One region of the Virgibacillus salidurans genome, then DNA from elsewhere that is predicted to be linked to it. Evidence: riboswitches for the same ligand, from Rfam matches in the RefSeq annotation. Region 1 holds a riboswitch; each other region holds the start of a gene.
The links. Region 1 has a riboswitch for thiamine pyrophosphate ahead of thiW (energy coupling factor transporter S component ThiW). Riboswitches for the same ligand answer to the same signal wherever they lie in the genome.

Region 1 (4,283 bases):
GGCCGGTCGCAATAACGACCGTTTCATACTTTCGCGCCACTTTTTCAGCAATGGAAGGATCATTTTCTTCAAGAGAACTATCCGGACTCGTTGTCTTTTCCAATGATTCGCCTAAAACCGCAATTTCACCGGCATTGGCACAAATAGCAGCTATTTTAATCTCGGACAGAATTTCATGAATCACAGTTGTACGAAAATCAGTCGCACCAATTGCTATGGGGTCTAAAAAAACCGGTACTCCCGCTTCATTTGCAGCTCTTCCTGCTACCATCATTGCTTCTGCCCGGGCTTTGCTTAAAGTTCCTAAATTTAATATAACAGCATCCGCCTTCCTTGCCATTTCGTCTGCTTCTTCTGGCATGTTGGAAATCGAAGGAGAGGTGCCCACAGCTATCAATCCATTTGCTATAAAATTGGAACCTACTTCGCTCATAATATTATAGATCAGCGGTGATTTTTTTCTTGTTTTCATCAGGTATTGCATGATAAGACCCCTTTCTTTTAAAATTGAATAAGAAAACTTAATTATGGGAAGAATTGCTCCTACTGACCACTCGTTAAACCAAAATTGAGAATTCCTGCTCCTCCTGTTAGATACGTTCCGGTAATCGTTAATGCATCGTATTTTTGTCATTTTATCAATCCTTTTCCATGACATGCGAGGGAAGCGATTAAAATAATGTTTCTTAAATGTGATGTTTGCTTATTTTTTTAACTCTTGCAACAATCATCCACCCTATTAATGAACCTGTTATACTACTAACCAAAAATGACGGCATGAAAAAAAGGGCTCCAACTGAACTTCCCATTAGCAGCTTAGCAAAAGGAACGGAAAATAATGAGGAAATGACCCCGGTCCCAATGATTTCTCCAATAACTGCCCACCTGTATTTGCGAAATTTGTTATAAAGATACCCTGAAAGGAAGGCACCGATCATTCCCCCAGGAAAAGCCAATACCGAACTAGTGCCAGTCAAAACACGGAGCAGCCCAATCATAAATGCAACACTTACAGCTGGCTTTGTTCCAAGTATAACAGCTGCCATAACATTGACGGTATGTTGAACTGGATACGCCATCAGTAGACGTGCTGGAAACCAAATAGAGCCAATTGTTCCAATAGCCACAAAAATGGCCATCATGGTCAACATTCGTGTTCGATTCATATATCGTGTTTCCCCTTTTCAAGAAAATGATTAGCTCTTCATATTAATTGTTCTTATTTGTCTCGCAGACCCAATCATTTAGGAAACAGCTAAAAAATAAAGAGCCAAGTCTATAAATAAGACCTGGCTCGAATAATCGATTTTATTTCTTCGACTACTTCCCTCCGCTGGTATTAACCAGATCAGGTCTGTAAGAGTCGGAAAGCTCCACGCTTTCCTCTCAGCCCGCATTTTGGGCACCTCTAGTAGTTACTTTTTATTAACTTATTATTCTCATCCTAACACAAGAAAGGGGTCTGTCAAGTATTTACGGGAACCATTGTTGTTGGAGAACCTCGAGTCTCCTCGGAACAGAGCACCTCCTCCTTAATGACTTGATCCACTGGCTTTATAACCCGTATTCGCCTTCACCTTCACCTCCGCATAGCGTCTCAGATCTTTTTCTTTAGAAAGAATCGTCCCAAGATAACCGCCCAAGAAGCCTATTGGAACGGAAACGAGTGCAGGATTATCCAGCGGGAAGATAGGCTCCCCGGTAAATAATGCCGCTCCCTCGACTGGTGAAAACACACTCGGACTGATAGACACCAGTACCAACGCTGAAATCAATCCGCTTAGCATCGCGGTAACGGCACCTGACGTGTTGAACCGTTTCCAGTAAACCGTGTACAGGATTACCGGCAAATTGGCACTTGCCGCAATACAGAAGGCAAGTGAAACAAGGAACGCCACATTAAGATATTGGGCAAACAGCGCGAGAACAATGGCCAGCACCGATACGATCAGGGAAGCCGTACGAGCTGCAACTACCTGCTCTTTTTCCGACGCTTTTCCTTTTTTGATTATTTGCCCATAAAAGTCATGGGCCAATGCCGAGGCTCCTGAGAGCACAAGGCCCGCGACCACAGCCAGAATCGTGGCAAATGCGACCGCTGATATGAAAGCAAACAGGAGATCTCCGCCAATTGCTTGTGCCAGTAACGGTGCTGCCATATTTCCTGCCGGGTTGGCCTGAAGAATCGCACTTTCCCCGACAAACGCCGCTGCACCAAACCCTAAAAATAAGGTCAATATATAAAAGGCTCCGATCACCCATGTTGCCGTAATGACCGAGCTTCTTGCTGTTTTAGCATCCCTTACCGTGAAAAAGCGCATGAGAATATGCGGTAATCCAGCAGTACCAAGCACAAGTGCCAGCATCAGGGAGATCGTCCCCAGCGAGTCGGTATACTGCAGCCCCGGCTCCAAATAAGCCGCACCATGACTGGTGGCCGTTTTCATATCAGTAAACATTTGTCCAATATTAAAGTTGAACCTGAGCAGAACGAGAAACGACATGATAACCATACCAGCCATTAGAAGCACAGCTTTCACAATCTGCACCCAGCTTGTCGCTGTCATCCCACCAAACAGTACATAAACTGTCATCATGACACCAACAATCAGAACGGCCAGCCAATAATCAATCCCGAATAAAAGCTGAATCAAGGCACCTGCGCCAACGAGCTGGGCGATCATGTAAAACGTGCTGATCGTCACCGTGCTAAATGCAGCTGCTCCCCTCACCTTTCTCGCATCAAAGCGAGAATTGATCATATCTGCAAGCGTGTATTTACCCAGATTCCTTAACGGCTCGGCAACCAGAAACATGACGACCAGGTAGGCAATCAGGAATCCGATCGAGTAAAAGAAGCCGTCAAAACCATAAAGCGCAATTGCCCCGGCAATCCCCAAAAAGGAAGCAGCCGATAAGTAATCTCCCGCAATGGCTAGCCCGTTTTGCATCCCGGTCAGACCGCCGCCTGCGGTATAGAAATCACCGGCTGTCTGGGTCTGTTTCGCAGCAAAATAGGTAATCACTAGCGTCAGAAGGACAATAGCAAGAAAGAGAATAATAACTGTCGGGCTCATTTATCATTACCTCCTTTCTGTATTTTTTCGATGATTTTATCCGCCTGTTTGTCAAACGTATTCGCCTTCTTCACATAAACCATACACAACACCCATGTCATCACAAACTGGGCAAAGGCAAACAGCCACACCCAGGAAATATCTCCGATCGCCGGTGTGTTCAGAAAGGTCGTATACGTTGTCAAAATCGGCAGCAAGAAGTAAAAGATCAGGAAAAAAATCGTCCATGGAACAATAAATTTTTTCTTGTCTTTCATAAATTTTTTAAACGATGGGCTATTAGCAACCTTTACGTAATCAACTTCTTTCTCTTTCTGCTGCTGATATTCTTTTTCTAAAGCCATGTGTATCCTCCTTGTTTTGTCATTGAATATATGCCGAAGCTGAATATTCACATTATTGTCAGCCTGTAATTGAATTTTGCTGCATATACCCTCCTTCAATTTGAAAGCGCTTGCTAAAAGTATAAAGAAGAAGAAAAACGCTGTGGGAAAATCCGTTTCAATGGTAGAAATCCTTGCACGAATGGTCGCCATACCGTTATCAATTGCCGAAAATATTAAATAATTGCTTTCTCGCTGCGCGGCTTACTGGTATCGTAGTCTGGTTTTTGTCCTTCAAAGTCACATTGCTTGTGCCATTAAACCATGGAGTAATTTCCTGCACATGATCCAAATTCACCAGATAGCTCCGGTGTGTCCGGAAAAAGGAGTGCCCTTTTAGTTTGTGTTCCAACTCCTGCAGGGTCATTTTACTTGTAATCACCTGATTCTCTGTATGTATTTCCAGCATTCGTTTAAAAGGGGCAGCATAATAAATCGATTCCGGTGCCACCACCATCATCCGCTCGTCATCATCAATCAGCAGTTTTCCCGGTGTCGGTGTCGTCTGTTGCTGGTAAGCAGCTACTTCTTTTTTGGATCTCAATTGCTCAAGTTTATTGCGTGCCCGCTGCATTGCTGTTTGAAAGCGCTCCGCATCATACGGCTTCAATATATAGTCGACCGCTTCGATTTCAAAGGCTGTCACCGCATATTCCTCGTAAGCGGTGGTGAATATAAACAGCGGTGGGGCCAGGTAAGCAAGCTCGGTAATCTTTTTCGCTGCCTCCACCCCATGCATCCCCGGCATATGAACATCTAAAAATACCACCTCCGGTTCATGCTCCACGTATAATTCGATTAACTGCTCTCCTGTCACTGCACT
Region 2 (4,283 bases), 250 kb from region 1:
CCCTCCTAGATCTCGAATGTGTTGTATTTATGGGTGAAGAAGATATTCACCGCCAGAAACTGAATGTTTTTCGAATGGAATTATTAGGTGCAGAGGTTAAAAGCGTCTCTCACGGAAGTGGAACGTTAAAAGATGCAGTCAACGAAGCCCTGCGCTATTGGGTCAGTAATGTGAATGACACCCACTATATTATTGGTTCCGTTGTCGGGCCACATCCTTTTCCAAAAATCGTTCGTGACTTTCAATCTGTGATCGGTGAGGAAACGAGAAAGCAAGCACTTGAGGCTACAGAAAACTCACCTGATGCGGTTGTTGCTTGTGTTGGCGGCGGCAGTAATGCAATAGGGATGTTTTATCCATTTATCGAGGATCAGAATGTAAAATTATTTGGCGTGGAAGCTGGAGGTGCCGGTCTGGAAACTGGTAATCATGCCGCTACATTATCAAATGGAAATACAGGCATCTTGCATGGCACATTGAGTCATTTACTACAGGATAGCGACGGGCAAATCAAAGAGGCTTTCTCCATCTCCGCTGGCCTGGATTACCCGGGGGTTGGCCCTGAACATAGCCATTTGCATAAAACAGAGCGTGTTCAATACGTATCCATTACAGATGAAGAAGCGCTTGATGCTTTTCAGTATTTATCGAAAACAGAAGGCATTATCCCTGCACTGGAAAGCGCGCATGCTGTGTCTTATGCCATGAAGCTCGCTAAAGAAATGGATAAAGATCAAACACTGGTCATTTGTCTATCCGGTCGCGGTGATAAGGATGTTGAACAGGTAAAAGACAGATTGGAGGAAAAGTAAGATGGGGAAATCGAAAATAGATCAGGCCTTACAAGAAAAACAAGCTGCTAATGAAAATATATTTGTCCCTTACATTATGGCTGGTGACGGTGGACTGGATATTTTAGAAGAACGGATTACATTTTTACAGGAATGCGGTGCGGCAGCCATTGAACTCGGCATCCCATTTTCTGATCCGGTTGCAGACGGGCCGACCATTCAGGATGCAGGTATTCGTGCATTGGACAACGGCACAACACTCACTTCCATACTGAAGAAATTACAAGATTTTAAGGAAAAACGTTCGGTTCCAATTATTTTAATGACATATGTGAATCCGATATTTACGTATGGCCGGGAAAAATTTGCTGCTGACTGTATGGATTCCGGCGTTGACGGTGTTATCATCCCAGACTTACCGATGGAAGAGGAAGCGATTTTAACGGAAGTCTTACAGGAAAACGCGATTGCTTTTATCCGGCTTGCAGCGATGACAAGTCCGAAAGAGCGTTTAGTCGAACTGGCAAAACGGTCTGAAGGGTTTTTATACGCTGTTTCTGTCACAGGGACTACCGGGGCACGCACAGAACATGACGCTGAGGTCAAAGACTACTTGCAGATGCTTAAAGGGAATAGCTCTGTACCAGTACTGGCAGGGTTCGGCGTTTCCAACACAGAACAAGCACAGAACCTGAGCTCCTATTGTGATGGCGTGATTGTGGGGAGCAGGATTGTTAGCTTGTTGCATGACGGGGAAGCGGATGAAGTTAAAAAGTTGATTCATGGTAGTTTGTAAAACAAGAAGTTACAAAAGTTGATTTGAAACAAATAAAATGCGCCAATCACTTATTGGTTTATGATATGTGATTGGCGCATTTTATGAATGACCCTACGTGAAAATAATTGTAGAATTCTCACGTTATTTCCCGGGAAATGACGAATAATAATTCTGCTTTCATATTGATTATTTCCCACGCCTTCTTTTCGCTTCATCATATTCCTCTTGCGTTATTTCACCGTTTTCCAACCGTTTCTCCATCACTTCAAGTGAATCATCTGGAGGTGTTTTGCCTTTATTCACCCTGAAACGACTAAGGATAACGATAATAACGATTAAAACGATAATCGACAAAATGATACGTATAATAGATTCTGTTGCCATTTTTATCACCTCTATATAATACAATTACCATTTCAACGCATTTTTAAGCATATTTCCATTTTTCAATGAAAAATCCCCTTCAAAATGAATGTTCATACATTTGTCTTAACTTCTCCACAGAAAATGCATATTTATTATCTATAATCAATATTGTAAATGTATTTAAATTCTATATTTTGGGGGTATGTTTATGAAAAAATTACTTACAACATTATTTTTAGTTCTAATTCTCGTACTTGCGGCATGCGGTGGGGATGGCAGCAGTGAGCCTGCCAACGGTGACAGGATCATCAGGTGAATCAGCTGCCAATGAAGTAAACATTACTGCAACGAACTTTGACCTGGGCGAAGGATACACAGTACCAGCTGGTGCAGAAGTTACATTGACACTCACCAATGAAGAAGGAATGCACGGAATTTCCATTGATGAATTCGATATGCATCTTGAGGGTGAAGGTGAAACAACATTCATACCCGAAGAACCCGGAGAATACACAATCTATTGTAACATCCCATGTGGCGAAGGCCATGATGACATGACAACGACCCTAGTCGTAGAATAATAGCATAGTTAAAAGAGCTGTTCATAGGGAATAGCTCTTTTTTGTTTGTGGAGAAAAGTTCTACACGTTTAACGGCTTCTTCATAGAATTAAGGATTTTTTAATCCATTTATACCCGACGCCCCAAACTGTTTTTAGATGTTGGTCAATTGGAAAGCCGGTATTCCTTCCTCCTAGAGCTTGTTTGTATGTATAATCATAAAGCTTTAAATACAACGCTAGTAAATCCAGCATCCGCTGTTCATCATCTGCTAAAAGGACTTTATTCAATAGGCCCACCTCTTACTAACTTCATACTTGCACTACCTACTATCATTATAGCCCAGAAAATTGGCAAATTTGAGCAACAACATCCCATTCGACAAATTCCGGGGCGTGACAGGCACCAGCACTGTATGTTAAAATAAACACAGAAAATTTCATAATAACATGGGCACTAGGGGAGCTAAACATGGCTGAGAAGAACTGTATGGTTCTGACCCTTTATACTCGAACTGGGTAATACCAGCGTGGGGAAGTGCAGTCGACGTGAGTATTTCATTTTTTAATAATAAATCATTCAAGCAGACTGCATTCCCCTCAGGGGATGCAGTCTTTTTTTCTAGTTCCTCTTTGCCAATAAAAGAAGGAGGAGTTTCATATGACAGATCAATATTGTGACGATAGTAACATTGCTGGAGTTAGCTTTTCGATCCATCCGATGAGTGATAATTTTATTAATATTATCACAGAGGCATTAAATGAAGTGGATACCTCAAAGGTTTGGATGAAGACAGATGACGTGACAACCACAGTTCGTGGAAAACTTCCCCACGTATTTGATGTGACAAAAGCGATCTTCATACATGCTGCAAAAACCGGGGAGCATGTTGCATTCCAAGCTACCTATTCACTGGGATGTCCAGGGGATTCTTCAGGCAATGCTTATATGGCAGAAGACAAGGAACCTCTCAACAGCGCTCAGATAAAAGATATTAAACAGCCCGTGGCAGCAAAATTTTCACTTTATCCATTAGGTGGTGGAAATTATATGGACACGATTTATGAACAGATTGAGGCAATGAAGAAGCATGTTACTGTTTCACCAGCCCATTATTCGACTCGCCTGGACGGGGAATCCGTTGCAATATTTAATGGTTTGGAACACGTTTTTCAAGCAACTGTTAATGCTAGTTCGAGCCACACTGTTATGACCGTTTCCATCTCAGCCAATAGCCCATCCCAGAAATAAAAATACCAGCCACTTACTGAACTCATTTCAATAAGTGGCTGACTATTAGTCCAACACAATACTTAGGAACATTTTTCCGATATTTAGCATGGCACGCTCATCTACATTAAATCTTGGATGATGATGCGGGAATGTCGCGTTCAGTTCGGGATTTCCACCGCCTACCGTAAAATACACACCCGGTATTTCTTTTTGGTAGAATGAGAAGTCCTCACTCCCAGTCATCGGATCCAATCGATTCAGATTCTCCTCACCAAAGAGGGCCGCGGCTTTATCCTGCACATGCTTCGCCTCGAGAGGATCATTCCAAATCGATGGACAATCTTTCACATAATCATATTCCACTTCTGCTCCAGCTGCTTCACATGTAGATTTTACAATTCGCTCCATTGACTCCTCAATTATAGTCCGTGCTCCTTCATCAAAGGTGCGAACTGTTCCTTTAATCGAAGAATAATCGGGAATCACATTTGTCGCGTCCCCACTGACAAACGAGCCAACTGTTACTGCTGCAGCACTTTGTGGGCTCACTCTCCG
Region 3 (4,283 bases), 1.3 Mb from region 1:
ATAGCTGCAAGTGTAGCAGCATCAATTGAACTTGTTTCGAGTGAGGCAGCCAGGGCACCGGTGAGCGGCAATCCGGAGAATCCTGAGCCATCAAGACCAGTAATTATTCCAATGATCAATACACTAAAAGCAGCGAGTAGGGCACTTTCAGGTAGAAATGCTTGTGTAGATTGTACAAGATCAAACAGCAATGCCGGAGGATTTTCATCTAGGCCCAAAATACTTCCGGAAAAATCCGCACTTCCCAGGAAGAAAAAACCTGCAATTGGAATAACCGGACCCATTGCTTTAAAAGCAAATACAAATCCATCTGTGATATGGTTCGAGATATAATCCAATGCATGCTCACGTCCAAAAGCGACAGTGGATAATAACAATAGAATTACAGCAACTCCACCAATAAAAGCTGCTCCATCGCCACCTTCAAGTCCACTCATTCTGCCGGATATAAGCTTTTCGTAAACCATGTAAACCACAACGCCCACGAGAACTAATGGGACCAGAACAGCAAATAACTTACTCCACATCGTTAAATGCAAGGACTGTGGTTTATTTGTTGATGCTGTTGTCGACTGTAATTTCTCAAGATCAATGTCATTTAATTTATCCTCTTTGGAACGGATTGATTTTCGATAGAGAAAATATGCCAAAAGGATCGCAGTCCCCCAGCTATTAAAGATAGCACTAACGCTTTATCGGCAACCAAAGCAGTGTCAATGCCAGCAGAAGTAGCTGATAGACTAGGTGCTACTTGCACAATATAATCAGAGGAAAGAGCCATTCCCTGACCGGAAATAGCAATCGCAACTGCAGCTGTCATTACAGGCAACCCTGCCCTTACTGCAGCAGGAACAAGTAAAGCGCAAATTAAAGGAACAGCGGGTGTCGGCCAGAAGAAAAGCGAAATAACATACGTCACGCCAACAAGAACAAAATAAGAAACATGCCCATTAATCATCATCTTCTGGATGGGCTGAATCATTTTCCGGTCTGCACCAAGATCACGTAAGGAATGCAGAAGCGCCAACATAAAAGTAATGATTAAAAATATGCTGAAAAGCTCCTGAGCGGCTACAAGATTCGCATTAAAAATGGCTGTAAATCCTTCAATGATACTTCCTTTGTATACCCAAGCAATTACAAATGTCCCTAACAGTGAAGGGAGTACAACACCTCTTCGAAAAATCATTGTTCCTATAATCGCAAGTGTAAATAAACCATACAACCAGTGAGCAATAGTCAGCTCCATATACGCTTCCTCCCATGATGAATAGTTCTATAGCCTATGCATGGAAGAAGAAAAGCGCGACAAACAAAAGGGAGCTTAACATGTTTTAGTTAAATGATAGATGGGAATGTTAATTATATAAAGCGAAGGAGGAGTTAAATATGAAACCATTCATTAAAGGATATTTCAATGATGAACACTTAAAAACAGATGTAAGTATATTAAAAGATAAAGGCATAGATAAAGATGATGTTTATATTCTATCACATGATGATGATAGAACAGATCGCGTTGCAGGCGGTGCTGATGCAAATACAATTGGTTTAAGCGAAATGGACTTCAAGGAAGCAGTTGGAAATATGTTCAACAGTAAAGGCGATGAATTAAGAACAAAACTTGAAGAAATGGGCTTCACCCAAGCAGAAGCAGAAAACCATGAAGAAGAAATGGACGAAGGCAAGATTTTCTTGATCGTAACCAACAATGAGAATGTAGGTAGCTACCTATTTTAAGATAGATAGGACAACCCAGTTTGCGGTTGTCCTTTTAATTTTCATTTTGCGGAACACAGTCTTCGCATAAAAGTTGCCCATCTTCATGTACCCCAGCAAAAAATCCGTCTTCACAATATACATTTTTCCCGCATGTTTGGCACGGACCAATTAATTCATGCATCATTTATCTCCACCTTTATATATAAAGGTAACCTCTAACTTGGAGGTTACCTTAACGCGAGCGAATAATCAATATTTTTATGCCGCCTTTAGTAATGTCTTTGGCTGCTTATGGAATAGAAAGAACACAATTGCGGTACACAATATAAATGAAGGAAGCATGTAGGATATATTGTAAACGAGTGAATAGATCCAGACAGGCTGCCCCTCAATCGCAGACTCAAAGAACACAATACCGGCAAAATAATGTGCGATAAAACGTAGACTTGATGCCAAGAGCACGCCTAACGTGATATAAGAAAGATAAGCTTTTGTTCTACCATCTTTAACCGCTTGCTGAACTTGACTGGCAAAAACACCTGCAAAGCCAAGGACCGTAAAGGCAAGCCCGTATTCAATCAGCCCTTGCAGCGGGTGCAGGATGTAAGCTGTACCTACAGCAACCTGCAAGATCCCCATAAAAACCCGGACACGAGTCCTCCTTTTAGTCCCCAGCGGAATGCGACAATAAAAATTGGTATCATCGCAAATGAAATGGAGCCACCCATCGCCCATATTTTAAAGGATAGGCCCGGGATAATATCCAGAAGCAATGCGAGTGACGTGAAAATCGCGACCTCAATTAGAAATAATATCTTGTTGGAACTCAAACGTTACTACCTCCCCTTTTTAAAGCAATTTCAAATCACACAAAAAAAGCAATGCCAAGGGGAAGACTTCCTGATGGAGGAATCTGCTCACATTACTTTTTATTCCATCAAAAAACCACCATCCCTACGCTAGTACTAACTAACAGGTTCGAAGGGTAAGAACAAAATCGTTCACTCTCAGCCAAATGGCTCCCCCTGTAGGCTTTTCATTCACTTTCTTTGTTATCATCATTGTACCTTATCTATCAGACTATGACAATGGATACTCAGCTTTTTAGTTATAGTTCCATAAATTCTTCTACATCATTGATACATAATTGAATAGCATTCTCCCAGAAATCCGGTTTCGTTAAATCTACATTCAGATGTTTTTCTGCCAAATCTTCCACGTTCATGCTGCCTGTATCACACAATAATGCGATATAATCATCTTCAAAGCTGCCGCCTTTTTCCTTCGCATGCGCATAGATACCAAGGCTGAATAAATAACCAAACGTATAAGGGAAATTATAAAACGGTACTCCTGTAATATGGAAATGTAATTTCGAAGCCCAAAAGTTTGGATCATAGTCTGTAACTGCATCATTGTATGCTTCTTTCTGAGCCCCAACCATTAACTCATTTAATCGGTTAACAGAGACCATCCCCTGTTTACGTTCTTCATAATAGCGATTTTCGAAAATAAACCGTGCATGGATATTCATGAAAAATGCCACACTCCGTTTAATTTTATCTTCCAACAACGCCTTTTTCTCGTCACTATTTTTTGCATTTTTAACAGATGCATCAGCTACAATCATTTCTGCAAATGTTGAAGCAGTTTCAGCAACATTCATCGCATATCCTTGATTTAATCCATTAACATCATTCATAACATGTTGATGATACGCATGTCCAAGTTCATGGGCCAAAGTCGCGATATTGGACGGAGTACCGGAATACGTCATGAAAATCCGTGTTTGTTCACTGTCCGGAAAACTTGTACAAAATCCTCCCGGGCGCTTTCCTGGCCGGTCTTCTGCTTCAATCCACCGTTTGTCAAATGCCATTTGTGCGAAATCGGCCATCTTCGGGCTGAATTCACGAAAATGGTCAATAATAAATTCTGCCCCTTCTGTATAACTCGATTGTTTAACTGAATCTGTCAAAGGTGCTCCAACATCGTACATACTTAATTTTTCTAATCCTAATAGTTCCGCTTTCTTCTTTAGATAATCAACAAAATGACTTTTGTTGTTTGTGATAGCAGTCCACATCGTATCAAGAGTTTCTTTCTTCATTCGGTTAATGGCTAATGGTTCTTTTAACACACTTTCCCAGTTACGGTGTTTATATTTCTGTAGACGGAACCCAGCCAAATGATTCAGTGTCTGGGCAAATAAATCAGCCTGACTGCTCCACGCTTTATCCAATTGTTCGGATACATGTTTACGTACAGATCTTGCCGGGTTGCTTAATTTATTGGAAGCCTGTCCGACAGAATAAGATTTAACCTCCCCATCCTCTTCAATCTCAACACTCATATTTCCGACTATTGTTCCATACATCTGATTCCACGCATGATAGCCGTCAACCGCCAAATCATTCATTAATACTTCTTCTTTTACAGATAATTGCTTTTTCGCTTGTTCTCTACTTTCATTTAATATAAAAGAAAGTTCCACTAGCTCCGGCTGGGTCAGCAGTTCTTCCCATGTTCCATCATTAATTGCAGCTAAATTTTGATTAAAA
Region 4 (4,283 bases), 180 kb from region 1:
ACCTTGACTTAAATAGGCTGTAATGGCAGCGGAATAGCTGCACCCTGTTCCATGTGTATTTTTTGTATCAATTCGATCAGCCGTAAAGGTGCTTATCGTCATGCCGTCATATAAAAAATCCACAGCTTTGCCAGACATATGGCCACCTTTAACAAGAGCTGCATCAGCACCGAAATCCTCAACAATTTTTTCCGCAGCCTGCTTCATGTCATCGGTTGTCTCAATTTTATCCCCGGTAATAAATTCAGCTTCCGGAATATTTGGTGTAACTAACGTTGTTAATGGCAAGAGGTTCTCACGTAAAAAATGACGCGAATCCTGATCGATCAGGGAGTCTCCACTTGTAGCAACCATAACCGGATCCATGACATAGAATGCATCCAGGTCTGAAACACGTTTTGCGATCACTTTCATCATGTCCTTATTTGCAATCATTCCTGTTTTAAATGCGTGAACCGGAATATCGGAAATCACGGAATCCAGCTGTTGTTCGATCATTTCAACGGGAAGATGGTGAACACGTTGGACGCCGGTTGTGTTTTGAGCAACAACAGAGGTAATTACAGACATGCCATAGCTTTTTAATTCCTGAAATGTTTTTAAGTCTGCTTGAATACCTGCCCCACCACTTGGATCTGTGCCAGCAATCGTAAATGCAGTTGGAATTTGTGTCATTTATAAATCCTCCTCTAATAGGTTTGAAAGTCTTAAAGCATAGTAGTTTCCTAGACTATATACGCACTAATTTTTCATAGTTTATCTTTGAAACAATAAACCAGCCAATCATTGCTCCAGTAATACTGCTCACTAGAAATGAAGGAACAAAGAATAATGCACCGACAGAACTTCCTATGAGAAGTTGAGCAAAAGGTACAGCAAATAGTGCACCAATGATCCCACTGCCAAATGCCTCACCAACTGTTGCCAACGCTCTTTTACCGAATTTTTGATAGAGATAACCGGCTAAAAAGGCTCCAACCATGCCGCCGGGGAATGCGAGTAATGTCCCGAGCCCCAGCATGTTCCTGAGCAGGCTGATCATAAAGGCGATAGCCACAGCCGGACCCGGGCCAAGTATGATGGCAGCCATGACGTTAATAGCATGCTGGACAGGGTATGCTCTTGCAACACCTGCGGGGAACCATAATAATTGTGCGGTAATGACTCCGATTGCTACGAAAACGGCCATCGTTGTCAGTAAGCGTGTTCGATTCATTAATTACCTCCTCTCAAGGGAGAGACCAAAAAAGCCAGATCCCGTGGGGGACCTGGCTTCGAATTTGAAGATAGATTAGACATTTCGTCTGACTACTTCCCTCCGCTGGTATGATCCAGATCAGGTCCGTAAGAGTCAGAAAGCTCACACGTGCTTTCCTCTCAGCCCACGTATTTTTGGGCACCCCTAGTAGTTACTATTTATTTGATTGTTCATTCATTTTCAGTTTAGCAAATAAATCTACATTTGTCATGGAATAGTTATGGCTTAAATATAACTTTAATACTTCCATCTTCTTTCTTATCAAAAATATCATAAACCTTCGATGCTTTGTCTAAGCCTACTCGATGTGTGATAATATCTGTTGGGTCGAATTGTTTGTTCTCAATCATTTCGTAAAGTTTTGGCATGATATTAATTACCGGTGCTTGTCCCATCTTTAAAGATACGTTACGTGTAAAGAAGTCTGCGAGTGGAAAATTATTTGCATCGCTTCCATACACTCCTGTTAATTGAACCGTACCGAATTTCCGTACAGCTTGTGAAGCGGTAATGATCGGGCTAATTGTTCCAAATTGATTGTCCATTTCAGACCCGAACTCTGTTTTAGGCGGTACGGTTCCGTCCATTCCAACACAATCAATGACAACATCAGCCCCACCTTTTGTATCTTCATGTAAAAGCTGTCCGATTTTTTCATATTCTTTAAAACTGTACGTTTCCACATTATTTGTTTTCTTCGCATGTTCTAATCGATGCTCTATCTGATCTACAGCAATTACTCTCTTTGCTCCTTTTAGCCATGCGAATTTCTGTGTCATCAACCCAATTGGTCCGCAACCTAAGATTATTACTGTGTCATTTTCTTTCACTCCACTATGCTCCACACTCCAATAGGAAGTAGGAATGACATCGGATAACAATAATACTTGCTCATCTTCCAGTTCACTTGACTCTGGTATTTTAAAAGATGAGAAGTCTGCATAGGGCACACGTAAATATTCTGCCTGACCGCCGGGATGATTCCCAAAGTCCTCGCCAAATCCAAACAAACCACCAGGTTCTCCGTGAGGGTTCGAGTTATCACATTGACTTTCCATTTGGTTATTACAGAAGAAGCAATCTCCACATCCAATGTTAAAAGGGATGACTACTCGGTCTCCCTTTTTCAAGTTTTTTACATTTGGACCGACTTCTTCAACAATTCCCATTGGCTCATGCCCAACAACATAATCATTTGCCGGAACGATCCCACCCTTATATAGGTGAAGATCTGATCCGCAAATTCCACTAGCGGTAATCCGGACAATCATGTCATCATTTTCTTGGATAGTTGGATCGTCGACTCTTTTCGTCTCCATTGCCTCTTTACCTTGAAATGTTACTGCCTGCATATTTTCACCATCCTTTAAATAGTTGGTTATAAAGCATATTTCCTTAATTGGGTGAATTTAAACGCAGGGGTTTTTGGCGATTTACTTAGAAGTATTATATAATCAGTCAAAAAAGATTAGAGTATGAAGGGGAGAAATAAAAAATATGTGGTGTTCCAGTAGTTTTAATGACAAAGCTTGAGGGAAGTGTTGAATTAAAGCCAAGGGGTATGCATGAATGGTTAGCTGGTCTTGCAGGTGTACTTGTAAAATTCATGCTGTTGAAGTCAGTGATTTTCCATGGATTTATTTTTCCTATAATGACATTTCAAAGGTTGAGATCCCGGAATGGTCTAGTGTTCCAGATGTATGGGAAAAGGCAATAGCTATTGCAAAAGGACCGCGCCCTAATGCTAAAAATAACTTCATCCATCGAGATTATTATCCTGCAAATGTGATGTGGCGTGATGGCGCAGTCAGTGGTGTCGTGGACTTTGTGAATGCCTGCCAAGGGCCATCAGGGATTGATATTGGACATTGCAGAGTAAACCTGGCGATGTTGTACGATGTTAAAACCGCTGATGGATTTTTAGATGCATATAATCGACTTGCCGGAAAAGCATTTACCTATGACCTCTATTGGGATCTTATTTCATTAATGGACATGCTTTCTGAAGAATATCCAAAAGTATACCCGGGCTGGAAGGAATTTGGTGTTATAGGATTAACGGATAAAATGATGGAGGAACGGTTGGATCAGTATGTCGTGCACTTGATGAGGGCGGTGAGTGAAAGTAAATAGATTTATATTTTTGATAGTTTTTTATATGTATCGTGGTATAATATTAGGAAAGGAGGGTGGATGTGCAGGAGAAATTAAATACTATTTTAGAACATTTGGAAATCCTACAACAAGGTCAAGTTCGATTTGAGGAAAACTTGAATACCTTTGGCAAGAGGCTGGATCGAGTTGAGCAAAATTTAAATACCTTTGGAGAGAAACTTGGTCAAGTAGAAAAAGTTAATAAATTCTTGCTGTTAATCAAACTCGTATGGAAGAAAGACAAATTCGCCTAGAAGTGAATCAAAAATCATTTGCAACCAGTCAGGCTCGTTTAGAAGAGAAGTTTGATAATTTTACGGTTGAAACGAGAAGTCATTTTAAACATGTTCAGTCATAATTGGATCGACCTACAAGTTAACTCTACATTTGAACCCCAAGTAATACATCTTTCACAGTAATCTTCAGAGAAAACAAGCATCATATCTCAACCTCCTAAGAAATTATATTTCCTGAAAAAATATTGTGGAGTATAAAAAGGTTAGCTGGACACTCTAGTAGAACGTCCAGCTAACCTTTGCTTCATTATGGAGCATATCGGGCTCGAACCGATGACCTCTTGGCTGCCAGCCAAGCGCTCTCCCGAACTGGATGGTTTCACTACAATAATAAAAATGAGGCTCTACAACCTTTTTCGAATTAAAAAACACTCTTCTCATTCTGTAATTAGAATAAGTAAGAGTGATGTTTTGAAATGGAGCTGACGGGATTCGAACCCGTGACCCTTTGTCTGCCAGACAAATATTCTCCCACTGAACTACAGCCCCATGATGTAATATAGTTAAAAATCGCAAGCAAAACCATTATATAATTTTGATGGGATTATATCAAGTTTTTAATTTGTGGCTTTGAA

Region 2: another riboswitch for thiamine pyrophosphate. It lies ahead of KFZ58_RS02725 (YkoF family thiamine/hydroxymethylpyrimidine-binding protein); the one in region 1 lies ahead of thiW (energy coupling factor transporter S component ThiW).
Region 3: another riboswitch for thiamine pyrophosphate. It lies ahead of thiT (energy-coupled thiamine transporter ThiT); the one in region 1 lies ahead of thiW (energy coupling factor transporter S component ThiW).
Region 4: another riboswitch for thiamine pyrophosphate. It lies ahead of thiW (energy coupling factor transporter S component ThiW); the one in region 1 lies ahead of thiW (energy coupling factor transporter S component ThiW).

Annotation. Positions count from the first base shown of each region.
Region 1 is NZ_CP074373.1:240,186-244,468, reverse strand. It holds gene thiM (hydroxyethylthiazole kinase) at 1-484, opposite strand, end outside; gene thiW (energy coupling factor transporter S component ThiW) at 687-1,166, opposite strand; TPP riboswitch at 1,309-1,420, opposite strand; gene KFZ58_RS01355 (solute symporter family protein) at 1,533-3,077, opposite strand; gene KFZ58_RS01350 (DUF485 domain-containing protein) at 3,074-3,421, opposite strand; gene KFZ58_RS01345 (LytR/AlgR family response regulator transcription factor) at 3,621-4,283, opposite strand, start outside.
Region 2 is NZ_CP074373.1:492,867-497,149, reverse strand. It holds gene trpB (tryptophan synthase subunit beta) at 1-812, shown strand, start outside; gene trpA (tryptophan synthase subunit alpha) at 814-1,587, shown strand; gene KFZ58_RS02740 (SHOCT domain-containing protein) at 1,756-1,953, opposite strand; gene KFZ58_RS02735 (cupredoxin domain-containing protein) at 2,217-2,516, shown strand; gene KFZ58_RS02730 (hypothetical protein) at 2,597-2,785, opposite strand; TPP riboswitch at 2,944-3,048, shown strand; gene KFZ58_RS02725 (YkoF family thiamine/hydroxymethylpyrimidine-binding protein) at 3,156-3,746, shown strand; gene KFZ58_RS02720 (M20 metallopeptidase family protein) at 3,792-4,283, opposite strand, start outside.
Region 3 is NZ_CP074373.1:1,530,297-1,534,579, reverse strand. It holds partial or broken gene KFZ58_RS07910 (hypothetical protein) at 1-1,249, opposite strand, end outside; gene KFZ58_RS07905 (YflT domain-containing protein) at 1,390-1,740, shown strand; gene KFZ58_RS19165 (hypothetical protein) at 1,775-1,906, opposite strand; partial or broken gene thiT (energy-coupled thiamine transporter ThiT) at 1,981-2,552, opposite strand; TPP riboswitch at 2,657-2,758, opposite strand; partial or broken gene KFZ58_RS07895 (M3 family oligoendopeptidase) at 2,831-4,283, opposite strand, start outside.
Region 4 is NZ_CP074373.1:418,415-422,697, forward strand. It holds gene thiD (bifunctional hydroxymethylpyrimidine kinase/phosphomethylpyrimidine kinase) at 1-675, opposite strand, end outside; gene thiW (energy coupling factor transporter S component ThiW) at 731-1,216, opposite strand; TPP riboswitch at 1,297-1,414, opposite strand; gene KFZ58_RS02295 (alcohol dehydrogenase catalytic domain-containing protein) at 1,477-2,610, opposite strand; gene KFZ58_RS02300 (aminoglycoside phosphotransferase family protein) at 2,828-3,391, shown strand; gene KFZ58_RS02305 (hypothetical protein) at 3,454-3,666, shown strand; tRNA gene KFZ58_RS02310 (tRNA-Ala) at 4,126-4,197, opposite strand.